DNA from 4 places in the Streptococcus hongkongensis genome. Region 1 is predicted to be linked to each of the others. Evidence: predicted binding sites of a transcription regulator. Region 1 holds the regulator's gene; each other region holds the start of a gene.
The links. The regulator Rex, encoded in region 1, represses fermentation and respiration genes when NADH is low (regulators of the CRP and FNR family bind a similar motif). The targets are predictions, from matches to a motif close to TTGTGAANTANTTCACAA.

Region 1 (3,180 bases):
TAATCTTGGTTTTCCAAGTCATCAGAATGCTATGCTTTTAACTCGTTTAGATTTAGCTGGCATTGCAGTCTCTACAGGTTCAGCTTGTACTGCAGGGACTGTTGAACCAAGTCATGTATTAGAAAGTTACTATGGTAAAAATGCGCAGCAATTATCTGAATCACTGCGAATTAGCTTTTCTGATCAAAATACTATTGAAGAAGTTAATCAATTTGTAAAAGAAATCATTCATATCATAGGAGATTAATATGGCTTTTGAAAAAGAAATCACTTTAAAAAACTGTAAATATACATATACAATTAGTCCTAAAGTAAAAAAATACACATTACGTGATACAACATTTAGCGAGACTAAACTTGGTCACTATGAATTAACAAGACTCTTAGAGGAAGTTCCAAATTCAGGCAATGGTTTTCCTTTAAAAATTACGATTAATAAAGATTTGAATGCCTTTAAATTAACAATTACGGACCAATCTGGTCTCCGTTTAGTTAATATTTTTAAATCCGCGGACCATAAGATTATTCAAGATAAATTTTACTTTTTAATGGATAGTCTAGTTGAACGCGATATTTTCATAAAAACAGCTAATTAAAAATGATTGAAGTAAGTTTTTTAAATGAGAGCAAACAATGTAAAACTGTCCGATTTTCAGATTTCAAGGAATTTGAAAGAGCTCAAGTTTCCTGTGATATTTCAACACCAGATTATCACCCCGTTCAATCTGTTACAGTTGATGGAAAAGCTTTGGACTACAAAGGAACTTATGGCGATCTTTATTTTTACCTTCTACATTTGCAGAGCTAACATTTCTGAATCACTAATGATTAGGACATCATTAGTGGTTTTTTTGTGCAATTTTAGATGAATTTTCTAATTTTTTCAATAATAGTAGCTTTAATGTTGCATTTTTCACAAAGTATTTGTTACAATAGAATAAGATTAATACAGTAAATTATTTCAAAGGAGCTACTACCGTGGTTATTGACAAATCAATTCCAAAAGCGACTGCAAAGCGCTTATCACTCTACTATCGTATTTTTAAAAGATTTCATGCTGACCAAGTTGAAAAAGCAAGTTCTAAACAAATTGCTGATGCAATGGGGATCGATTCAGCAACTGTTCGCCGTGACTTTTCTTATTTTGGTGAACTAGGTCGCCGTGGATTTGGTTACGATGTGACTAAATTAATGAACTTTTTTGCAGATTTACTAAATGACCATTCTACTACTAATGTTTTAATTGTAGGTGTTGGTAACATTGGACGCGCATTACTTCATTACCGTTTCCACGATCGCAATAAAATGCAAATTGCAATGGGATTTGACACTGATGATAATCCAATTGTTGGAACTAAAACTTCTGATGGTATCCCTATCTATGGCATCTCAACTATTAAAGAACATGTCAAAGCAACCGATATTGAAACTGCTATCTTAACTGTTCAAAGTGATCATGCACAAGAGGTTGCTGATCAACTGATTACTGCAGGAATTAAAGGAATTTTAAGCTTCTCACCTGTTCATTTGCAAGTACCTAAAGATGTCATCGTTCAATATGTTGATTTAACAAGTGAATTACAAACACTTCTTTATTTCATGAACCAAAATAACACATTATAGGAGTTAGCATGACTAAGCCTCTAGTTGGCATTTCAGCCAATCAACGACTAAATATAGCTTTAGATGACCTGCCTTGGACCTATGCCCTTGCAGGTTTTTCTGATGCTGTTATGAAAGCAAATGCCACCCCCATTCTCCTTCCTATTGGAAATGAAGAGACTGCTAAACAACATGTGTCACTTGTTGATAAAATTATATTAATTGGCGGACAAAATGTTGATCCTAAATTTTACAACCAATCAAAGGAAGCCTTTGATGACGATTTCTTTCTTGAAAGAGATGTGTATGAAATTGCCATTATTAATGAGGCAAGGAGACAAGGAAAACCCATTTTAGGCATTTGTCGAGGTCTTCAATTAATGAATGTTATCCTAGGCGGAACATTAAATCAAAACATTCCCAATCACTGGCAAAAAATGCCTTCAGATTCTTATCATCATGACATTATCACAAATAAGGACTCTTTCTTATTTTCAATTTACGGTGAAAAAGCCTCAATAAATTCCTTCCATCATCAAAGTATTAAAGAGTTAGGAAATGGTTTGGAAGTGATCTCGCGGGATCCTCGTGATAACACAATTGAAGCAGTCGTTTCAAACGATCCAACTTTTCAATTTATTGGCGTGCAATGGCACCCTGAACTACTTCAACACATTTCAAATGCTGATTTTCAACTTTTTGATTATTTTATTAATACCTATTGACACTAAAATATTTCAGATTTTTCTCTAAAGCTATAATAATCTTTCTTTCCAACGATGATGTGATCTAAGCAATTTATGCCTATTTGATCACATGATTGTTTTATTTTTTTAGTAAAATGAATATCATTATCACTTGGATTTGCAAGACCTGATGGATGATTATGAACAATAATTAGGCTAGTTGCCATATTTTTACAAGCGTAGTGTAATATTTCTCTAGGCTCTGCAATTGAGCGCCTAACACTTCCAATAAAAATTGTTTTTTCTTCAATAATTCTGTTTTGAGTATCTAAATAAATGGCTAACAAATGTTCTTGCTTCTTTTCACCAAGTAGTTTAATCATTCTTTGTGCAACTTGATAAGTGGATAGTAGTTGACCTTCTTGTTTGTCATCACTTGCTAAAATCCGTTTTGACAACTCAATCATTGCTTTGATCTCGACTGACTTTACTTTTCCAATACCAGCTATTTGTTGTAGCTCCTGTAAGGATAATTTTTTAAAATCTGACAATTGCTCTAAACCTTTTAATATATAGGCAGATAATTCTAGAACAGGTTTGTCCTTACTTCCCGTTCTTAGAATGATTGCAAGCAACTCTTGATTACTTAACATTTCAGCTCCCAAGCTAATGAGGCGTTCTCGTGGCATTAATGATTCTTCATCTATCTTGATATTGTACATTTTCAATTACTCCTTCTAACAGAACTATTCGAAAAAAAACAAGTTTCTTTCTTTAAGAAACTTGTTTTTTTTGAATCGCTTGTTTTTTCTCAACGTTATCTCGAATAATCTGATAGAAGGTTGCTACTAAAGGAACTGCAACAATCATCCCAATAATTCCATTTAAGGCA
Region 2 (3,180 bases), on a different contig from region 1:
GAAAATAAAGGCATTGAATTAGATGAAAATTCAATTATTGATACGCAAATTAAACGTTTCCATGAGTACAAACGTCAACAAATGAATGCCCTTTATGTTATCCATAAATATTTGGAAATCAAAAAAGGGAATTTACCAAAACGTAAAATCACTGTTATCTTTGGTGGTAAAGCTGCGCCAGCTTATGTTATTGCTCAAGATATTATTCATTTAATTTTATGTCTGTCAGAATTAATTAATAATGATCCAGAAGTTAGTCCATACTTAAATGTTCATTTGGTTGAAAACTATAATGTGACAGTTGCTGAACATTTAATTCCAGCAACAGATATTTCAGAACAAATTTCTTTAGCTTCAAAAGAAGCTTCTGGAACTGGAAATATGAAATTTATGCTAAATGGTGCATTAACATTAGGAACAATGGATGGCGCTAATGTAGAAATTGCTGAATTAGCTGGCATGGAAAACATCTATACCTTTGGTAAAGATTCTGATACAATTATCAATCTATATGCTGATGGTGGATATGTTTCAAAAGCATACTATGATGCTCATCCACAAATTAAAGAAGCAGTAAACTTCATTATTAGTCCAGAAATGATGGTACTTGGTAATGCAGAAAGATTAGCTCGTCTTTACAAAGAATTAGTTGTTAAAGACTGGTTTATGACCTTAATTGATTTAGTAGAGTATATTGAAGTCAAAGAAAAAATGCTTAATGATTATGAAAATCAAGAACTTTGGATGACCAAAGTTGTGCATAACATTGCTAAGGCAGGCTTCTTCTCATCTGATAGAACAATTGAACAATACAATGTTGATATTTGGCATTCAGAAAATTAAAAAAAAAGCAACTAAGAAATTTTCTTAGTTGCTTTTCATATCAATGAATTAATAATTTGCGAATAATAATATCCTGATCGGTATAATTAGTTTGTAATATTGTAATAATCTCATCGTATAACTTTGCAATTTCGTGACGTTTTTTTGGCTGTTCATTGCCAATATAATGAAATTGGCACTCAATTGTAAGAAATAATTCATGGAATAAGGTATTAACGCGTTCCAATTTTGCTAAAAGATCCTGATCATTTTTAATAAAATCAGGAATTTCATTGTCTTGATCTAATTGGGCATCCTCAACTGTTAATGGGTAAGTCCCATATTCTAAACATAATTCATAAGTCATGAAAATCTCCTTTTTTGAAATGATATCTTCTCATTTTGTCATATATTGGAATTAAAGTCAAAATATTAGATGTTGATAAAATTGTGACATCATACACAAGCTAAAGTTTTGCATGCCTACATTATTTTTAGCTATAATAGACTATAAGTTTTTTTATTATAGGAGATATTATGTCTGAAAAAATTAGAGTATTACTCTATTATAAATATGTTGCTATTGAAGATGCCCAAGAATATGCTGCAAAACACCTTGAGTTTTGTAAATCAATTGGTCTAAAAGGACGTATTTTGATAGCTGATGAAGGTATCAACGGAACTGTTTCAGGGGATTATGAAACCACTCAAAAATACATGGACTGGGTTCATGCAGATGACCGTTTTTCTGATTTGTGGTTCAAAGAAGATGAAGAAGATGCCCAAGCCTTCAAAAAAATGTTTGTTCGTTACAAGAAAGAAATCGTTCATCTTGGTTTAGAAGATGATAACTTTGATAGCGATATTAATCCTTTGGAAACGACAGGTGAATACTTGTCACCAAGTCAGTTCAAAGAGGCTTTGCTTGATGATAACACAGTTGTGTTAGATACGCGTAATGATTATGAGTATGATTTAGGACATTTCCGCGGAGCCATTCGCCCAGACATTCGTAATTTCCGTGAACTACCACAATGGGTTCGCGACAATAAAGAGAAATTCATGGAAAAACGCGTTGTTGTTTACTGTACTGGCGGCGTTCGTTGTGAGAAATTCTCGGGTTGGATGGTCCGTGAAGGATTTAAAGACGTTGGGCAATTACATGGTGGGATTGCTACTTACGGTAAAGATCCTGAGGTTCAAGGGGAATTGTGGGACGGTGCCATGTATGTCTTTGATGAACGGATTGCAGTGCCAATCAATCATGTCAATCCGACCATCATCGCAAAAGACTACTTTGATGGGCAACCTTGTGAGCGTTACGTGAATTGTGCTAATCCATTTTGTAATGAACAAATTTTTGCCAGTGAAGCAAATGAAGCCAAATATGTTCGTGGTTGTTCACCAGAATGTCGTGCACATGAAAAGAATCGTTATGTTGCTGAAAACCAGCTTAGCCGTGAAGAATGGGCTAGTCGCTTAGAAGCAATCGGTGAGACATTACCAGTAATGGAAACAGTTTAAAAAATTCGGGAAACCGAATTTTTTTATTTTGCTGTGGTATAATAGAATTAATTTGTACAATTAGTAGAGGAGTAGGAATGACCTATTTAAAAACGATTTTTCAGATTAATAAAATGGATTGTCCCAGCGATGAACAATTCGTTAGAATGGCATTATCTGATTTCTCAGCAATTACTGATATTTCAGTTAATTTAGAGAAAAGACTGGTGGAGGTGACGCATCAGGAAAAACCAGAACACCTTCTACAAGCTATTAACAAACTCCATTTGGACGCACAGATTATCAATAGTCAAAAAATAGAAGAGCCTCTGAATCTTGAAGCAAAACAAGTGATACAACGCTTTATTCTCTGGCAAGTCCTGATAATCAATCTGACATTCTTCCTAATTGAAGAGTTAGCAGGTTATTTTTTCAATTCACTTGCTCTCTCAGCTGATGGCTTAGATATGTTAGCTGATAGTTTAGTCTATTCCTTAGCATTGATGGCTGTAGCCAAATCAGTATCTCGGAAGAAACAAGTTTCTGCTATTGCAGGCTATCTACAACTTATGTTAGCTCTAATGGGTTTTGGCCAAGTGATTTATCGAGTAATTAATCACCAGTATTTACCAAATGGGATGGGGATGATGACTATAGCAATAATGGCATTGGTAGCAAATATCCTTTCATTGTACTTAATCTCCAAAGCAGATCATCAAGAAGTTCACATGAAAGCTACACAACTGTTTACATCAAATGATATCTTGATTAATGTAGGGGTTATTGTTTCTAGTGTTTTAATTGGCATTTTCCATTCGCCTATTCCGGATTTAATAATTGGTACTCTTATTTATA
Region 3 (3,180 bases), on a different contig from region 1:
CAAAAAAAGAAAGCGTTTATTATTTAAACTTGCATTTTCTAATTTTTTGCATTAAACTTACTAATATACAGGAGGATACCATGCCAAAGAATGAATTAAACAGCAAATTAAAAAAGCTGAAGCATGTACAAGTTTACAATAAAATCTTTAAAATGATACAAAACGGAACTTATCCCCCAGGTACGCAACTACCCTCTGAGCCTGAATTTGCTGAGCAGCTAAATGTTAGTCGTGCAACGCTTCGTAAGTCATTAGCTCTTTTGCAAGAAGACCATCTCGTCATCAACAAACGCGGAAAAGGGAACTTTATTCGAGAAATTCCAGATAATATGTCTAAAACCGGTTACGAAATTAGACAACACCCTGTCAAGACTTGTCTAACTGTGGAAATTAAAGAAGTCGAATTAGAATTCCGAGTTGAAGTTCCAGCAGATGCAATAGTTGCCTCACTTAAACAAGCGACCCCAGTCGTCGTTATTGCTGATCGCTGGTATCACACAGAAGATGGCCCCAAAGCCTATTCATTATCGTTTGTTCCAATTGAGGTCATTTCAAACCTGGGTATTTCATTGCATAATTCTGAACAACTTGAAGACTTTCTTGAAAACCGTATTTATCAAGAAGACATTGCTGATCACTCACAAAGCCTTTTCGATTACACTCGGGCAGGCAATTTTTCAGCTACTAAATATATTCTATCTGAAGACGAACAGTTCATTTTGATTCAAGAAAATATTTTTAAACAGGATAAGTTATTAGTTTGTAACAAACATTATTTGCCTATTAGTCAGTTTGAACTATTTGTTAATTCACACTAAACCTAGGCATTTAGTTAAGTTATCACTATAACAGTTTTACCTCTTCTTATACTATCTCATATTATCTCAACTACTAGGGCCTAGTTGAGATAACGAAAAAGCCTATCCTTTCGGATAGACTTTTTTGTATTATTGTTTGATTTAATTATGCTTTGTTTGCAGAACCAAATACATCGATACGTTCTTCAACAGCACCTTGAACGGCTTTCATACCTGGAGCCAAGAATTTACGTGGGTCAAATAATTTTTTAGCATCGTATTCAGCTTCATTTGCTTCGTAGTTACGAGCAAATTCACGAGTAGCTTCAGTAAATGCAATCTGACTTTCAGTGTTAACGTTGATTTTAGCAACACCAAGTTTGATAGCTGCACGAATTTGATCATCAGGAATACCTGATCCACCGTGTAATACGATTGGGAATCCTGGTACAGCTGCTGCTAATTTTTCTAAGTGGTCAAGAGCAAGACCTTCCCAGTTTTCTGGGTATGGACCGTGGATGTTACCGATTCCAGCTGCAAGGAAATCAATTCCAGTTTCAACCATAGCGATAGCATCTTCGATTGGTGCAAGTTCACCTTTACCGATGATACCATCTTCTTCACCACCGATAGTACCAACTTCAGCTTCAACAGAAACACCTTTAGCATGTGCTAATGCAACAACTTCTTTAGTTTTAGCAAGGTTTTCTTCAACTGGAAGGTGAGAACCGTCAAACATGATTGAAGAGTAACCAACTTCGATACATTCTAAAGCATCTTCATAGTGACCATGGTCAAGGTGAATAGCTACAGGTACAGTAATTCCCATTGATTCTACAAGGTTAGAAATAAGTGATTGACATACTTTGTAACCACCCATGTATTTCGCAGCACCCATTGATGTTTGGATAAGAACTGGAGCTTTTTTAGCTTCTGCTGCACGCAAGATAGCTTGAGTCCATTCTAAGTTGTTTGTGTTAAATCCACCAACAGCGTAGCCGTTTTCACGAGCTGCTTGTACAAATTTTTCTGCTGAAACGATTGCCATTTGTTAGGCCTCCTCTTATTTTTCGGGTTTTTTACCCGTTTACAAAGTTAATTTTAGCACAAATATCAAAAAATTTCTACTAGTTAACCAATGTAAAGCGTTTTCTTTATGTTATGTTTTTCACATTTAGGAGATCTTATCTGTAAATAAAAAATGAGAACCCTCAGGCTCTCATTATCATGCGGAAAGAGGGACTTGAACCCTCACGACCTAAAGCGGTCACAGGATCCTTAGTCCTGCGCGTCTGCCAATTCCGCCATTCCCGCTACTCATTAGCAACATCAATAATTATATCAACTATGAGTTTATGTGTCAACAGTCTTTACTCATTTTCTTTCAAAAAATTGCTGACCTTTTCTTTATATTTGACCATATCTGTTTCATAGGCTCGAGCATGCTTAGCTCCTTTGATAATTAAGAGATCTTTAGGTCCCTTTGTAGCCTTATAGAGATCATAAACCATACGTGTTGGAACAAAATCATCTTTTGACCCATGAATAAAAAGAATTGGTAATTTGTTTTTCTGTAATTGTTTAACAGCACTAGCTTCTCCATAAGTGAAGCCTGCTCTCAATTTAGATAAAGCTGAAACTTCATAAAGCAGTGGAAAGGCTGGTAAACCGTACATTTCTTTAGCTTGAAATTTCAATTCTTCCCAAACACTAGAATAACCACAATCCTCAATAATCTGATGAATTTGTGATGGTAATGGGTCTCCACTCGCCATCATCACTGTCGCAGCGCCCATTGATAAGCCAAATAAAGTTATTTGACTCTCTTGATTTTCCTTTATAAGGCTCTCAGACCAAGCAATAACATTTTTACGGTCATTCCAACCATAACCAATCAACTCCCCTTGGCTTTCTCCATGAGATTCATTATCTGGAACTAAGACATTATAACCTAAATCATGAAATAGCATAGCATAAGGCTTCATATTTTCTTTATTTGTTGTAAACCCATGAACTACAATAACCGTTTTATTTGTCTTCTTTGCTGCTGGCAAATAAAAGGCAACTTGTTTTTTCCCTCGATTAGTCATCCAACGTTTTTTGACGTTTAACTGATCAAAAGCTTTCTCGGAATGATGCAATGGATTAGCACTAGATCTTGGTCTATTGTTAATAAATGTTTTTTCTTCTCGGACTTGTGCAACATGGAAAAAATAAAAACTAGCTGCAACGGAAATTAGGAATGCAAATATAATTAATACTGCAAAATACTTTGATAATCTAATTAATTTCATAGTCATTAGTTTACACTAAAAACACAAAAAAAGAAAGATTTATTTCTTTCTTTTTAGTTTTAGAGAAGGACTGAACTTAGCAGTGGAAT
Region 4 (3,180 bases), on a different contig from region 1:
ATTTTTCTTTTTATTTCTTATCATCTCTAAATGTTTTATGGTATGATGTTATAGAAAGTGAGGTTGCTTTAATGAAAGCTAATGAGCGTAGACAGCAGATTTTAGAAATGTTAGAAAATAGTGAAAAGACTTTGTCTGCATCTTATCTTGCGGAAGAACTTGGTGTAAGCAGACAAATTATTGTAGGAGATATTGCAATATTAAGAGCTTCAAAGCATGATATCTTATCAACACCAAGAGGCTATATTTTCAATCAATTTTTGCTTACGAATGATTTTAAGGGTAGAATTGTTTGCCAACATAGCAACAAAGAAACTCAAGAAGAATTAGAAATCATTATAGCAAATGGTGGATCCATTTTGACGGTTGAAATAGAACACCCTATTTATGGTATGATAGTTGCATCTTTAAATATAAAGACTAAAGAAGATATCAGTGACTTTATGACTAAGATTACTAATGCTCAAGCTGAGTTATTATCTTCATTAACAAATGGTTTACATAGTCACCTCATTTCATCCCCAGATAAGGAAAGTTTTGATAAGATAAAAAAAGAATTAGCAAAAAGGAATATTTTATATCAAAACAACTAAAAACAATTACAAGTGTCTTGACACTTGTAATTGTTTTGGCTTATAATATTAGTCAGAAGGAGTATTTATGACTAATAAAACAACACAAACTATTGCATATTCATCTATTCTAGTTGCTTTTGGAATTTTAATTCCTATGATAATGCCGATAAAAATTATTATTGGCCCATCATCTTATACCCTTGCTAGCCATGTTCCTCTTTTCTTAGCAACTTTCATTTCATTACCGGTTGCAATATTTGTTTGCTTGGGTACAACTTTAGGCTTCTTTCTAGCTGGATTTCCGTTTATTATTGTTTTAAGAGCCTTTTCTCATATTGTGTTTACAATAATAGCAGCGCTTTATCTAAAGAAAAACGCAACTAAACTTCAGTCGCCTTTAAAAGATCTGCCGTTTGCTATAACGATTAATATTATTCATGGATTGGCCGAATTTCTAGTTGTTTTGCTATTTATTAATGGACAAGCGAGTGATTTGGCTTATGTTTGGTCAATTTTTTTATTGGTTGGTTTAGGAACTTTTATTCATGGTTTGGTTGACTTTTACCTTGCTTTGACACTTTGGGATACTCTAGTGAAAAAAATGGGATTCAAATTGATTTAAGAAATATTTTAAATAATGTAAGCATTCTTACTGGAAGGGCTTGCATTTTTTTTATTTTACTGGTATATTAGTTAATGCATTTGTGAGTTTTGTAACAATAGGAGATAAATATGAAAAGTCCTGAAATGATTTTGGAATCAACAATTGAAATAGGTTACCATAAAATTGAAAAAAACTTTCTAGCAAAGGCTATTTTAGGTTTTATTGGGGGAGCGATGATTAGCTTAGGCTACCTTCTTTATGTTCGAATTGCAGCAAGTGGTCTTGAAGTATTTGGTAGTTTTTCGAGTATATTAGGAGCTAGTGCCTTTCCTATTGGCTTAATTATCATACTAATGGCTGGTGGTGAACTAATTACTGGAAATATGATGGCAGTATCAGCAGCTTATTTTGCTAAAAAAGTATCCTTTCAAGAATTACTTAAAAACTGGTTGGTCATTACCTTGTTCAACCTTGTTGGCGCCTTTTTTGTTGCTTATGTATTTGGTCATTTTTTAGGCTTAACATCCACAGGAATTTTTAAAAAGGAAGTTATCGAAGTGGCCCATGCAAAAATAGCAGCGAGTCCGCTTCAGGCCTTTGTTTCAGGGATCGGCTGTAACTGGTTTGTAGGTTTAGCATTATGGCTAAATTATGCAGCAAAAGATGCCAGTGGTAAAATTTTAGGTATTTGGTTTCCTGTAATGACATTTGTTGCATTAGGCTTTCAGCATAGTGTTGCCAATGCATTTATTATCCCGGCAGCAATTTTTGAAAATGGGGCAAGTTGGCTAGATTTTATCAAAAATTTCATCTTTGTTTACCTTGGGAATATCATTGGCGGAGCCGTTTTTGTTAGCTTGTTTTATTATCTTGCATTCAATCACCCAAAAGAAGATTGATAACAATGTCTTAAAAATTTTTTGACCGAGATTTTATTCTCGGCCTTATTTTTTATGTTAAAATAATAAGGATAGTGAATTGGAGGATTTGGTCATCAAAAATAAATTTGAATCGATAAAATTTGTAAAGAAAACAGCTAGTATAACTAATCGAATCCATATCCTTTTTTTGATAATTGTGTTACTTTTTATTGCTTTAATTCTTCGTTTAGCAAATATGCAAATACAAGACAAAGCCTTTTATGATGCGAAATTAAAGTCTTCTACCGTCTATACAATCAAATCATCAAATCCCAGAGGAAAGATATTTGATAGTGATGGTAAGATATTAGTTTCAAATGACATTAAGGATGTCGTAACATTTACACGAAGTCCTAAGTTAAGTGCAAATAAGATGAAACAATTAGTCAAAGAATTATCTGCATATGTTAGGTATCCAGAAAGGACAGTTTCGCATCGAGCAAAAATTGATTATTATTTGGCTGATCCATCAAACTATGCAAAAGTTGTTGCAAAAATGCCTAAAAATAAGAAATTTGATAATTATGGAAATAACTTAAAGGAAAGTCAAGTCTATAAAAATGCTGTTGCCATGCTAAATGATAAAAAACTTGATTATTCAGTGAATGATTTAAAAGAAATCGCTATTTTTAATCAAATGAATAGTATTGCAACGTTTGATACAATCACGCTTAAAACAGAAGAATTAAGTGAAGAAGAAATTGCTTATCTCGTTGCCAATAAGGCAAAGTTACCTGGTATAACTGTTAGTACGGATTGGAATCGGAAAGTTGAAGAGGCAAGTTTAAGTTCGATTATTGGGCAAGTTTCTAGTCGTGAGGCTGGACTACCGCAAGAAGAAGCGACAAAGTATATTAAAAAAGGTTATTCATTGAATGATCGCGTCGGAACGTCATATTTAGAAAAAGCTTATGAGACTGTTTTACAAGGTCAGCATGGCATTAGACAAATTCGAACAACTAAATCAGGCAAAATTATTTCCAATCAGATCAAACGTCAAGGTAAGGCGGGGAAAAATATTAAATTATCAATTTCCACAGATTTTCAAAAAGATGTTGATAATATCGTGAAAAAATATTTA

Region 2: a site for Rex is predicted at 1,271-1,288, ahead of trhO (oxygen-dependent tRNA uridine(34) hydroxylase TrhO). Genes of this name have one in related genera too.
Region 3: a site for Rex is predicted at 1,954-1,971, ahead of ACVRZD_RS07635 (class II fructose-bisphosphate aldolase). Genes of this name have one in related genera too.
Region 4: a site for Rex is predicted at 1,278-1,295, ahead of ACVRZD_RS03275 (formate/nitrite transporter family protein). Genes of this name have one in related genera too.

The regions. Positions count from the first base shown of each region.
Region 1 covers NZ_JBRUGD010000001.1:23,532-26,711, reverse strand. Annotated here, with positions in the region: gene ACVRZD_RS00130 (cysteine desulfurase family protein) at 1-247, shown strand, start outside; gene ACVRZD_RS00125 (DUF1831 domain-containing protein) at 249-596, shown strand; gene ACVRZD_RS00120 (DUF4649 family protein) at 599-808, shown strand; gene ACVRZD_RS00115 (redox-sensing transcriptional repressor Rex) at 979-1,623, shown strand; gene ACVRZD_RS00110 (gamma-glutamyl-gamma-aminobutyrate hydrolase family protein) at 1,632-2,327, shown strand; gene radC (RadC family protein) at 2,330-3,010, opposite strand; gene ACVRZD_RS00100 (AI-2E family transporter) at 3,063-3,180, opposite strand, start outside.
Region 2 covers NZ_JBRUGD010000003.1:87,980-91,159, forward strand. Annotated here, with positions in the region: gene glgP (glycogen/starch/alpha-glucan family phosphorylase) at 1-843, shown strand, start outside; gene ACVRZD_RS02690 (hypothetical protein) at 884-1,189, opposite strand; gene trhO (oxygen-dependent tRNA uridine(34) hydroxylase TrhO) at 1,360-2,346, shown strand; gene ACVRZD_RS02700 (cation efflux transmembrane domain-containing protein) at 2,424-3,180, shown strand, end outside.
Region 3 covers NZ_JBRUGD010000011.1:13,910-17,089, reverse strand. Annotated here, with positions in the region: gene ACVRZD_RS07640 (GntR family transcriptional regulator) at 81-818, shown strand; gene ACVRZD_RS07635 (class II fructose-bisphosphate aldolase) at 964-1,845, opposite strand; tRNA gene ACVRZD_RS07630 (tRNA-Leu) at 2,026-2,111, opposite strand; gene ACVRZD_RS07625 (alpha/beta hydrolase) at 2,168-3,091, opposite strand; gene lrgB (antiholin-like protein LrgB) at 3,151-3,180, opposite strand, start outside.
Region 4 covers NZ_JBRUGD010000004.1:34,382-37,561, reverse strand. Annotated here, with positions in the region: gene ACVRZD_RS03285 (transcription repressor NadR) at 72-593, shown strand; gene ACVRZD_RS03280 (hypothetical protein) at 661-1,197, shown strand; gene ACVRZD_RS03275 (formate/nitrite transporter family protein) at 1,308-2,078, shown strand; gene pbp2b (penicillin-binding protein PBP2B) at 2,167-3,180, shown strand, end outside.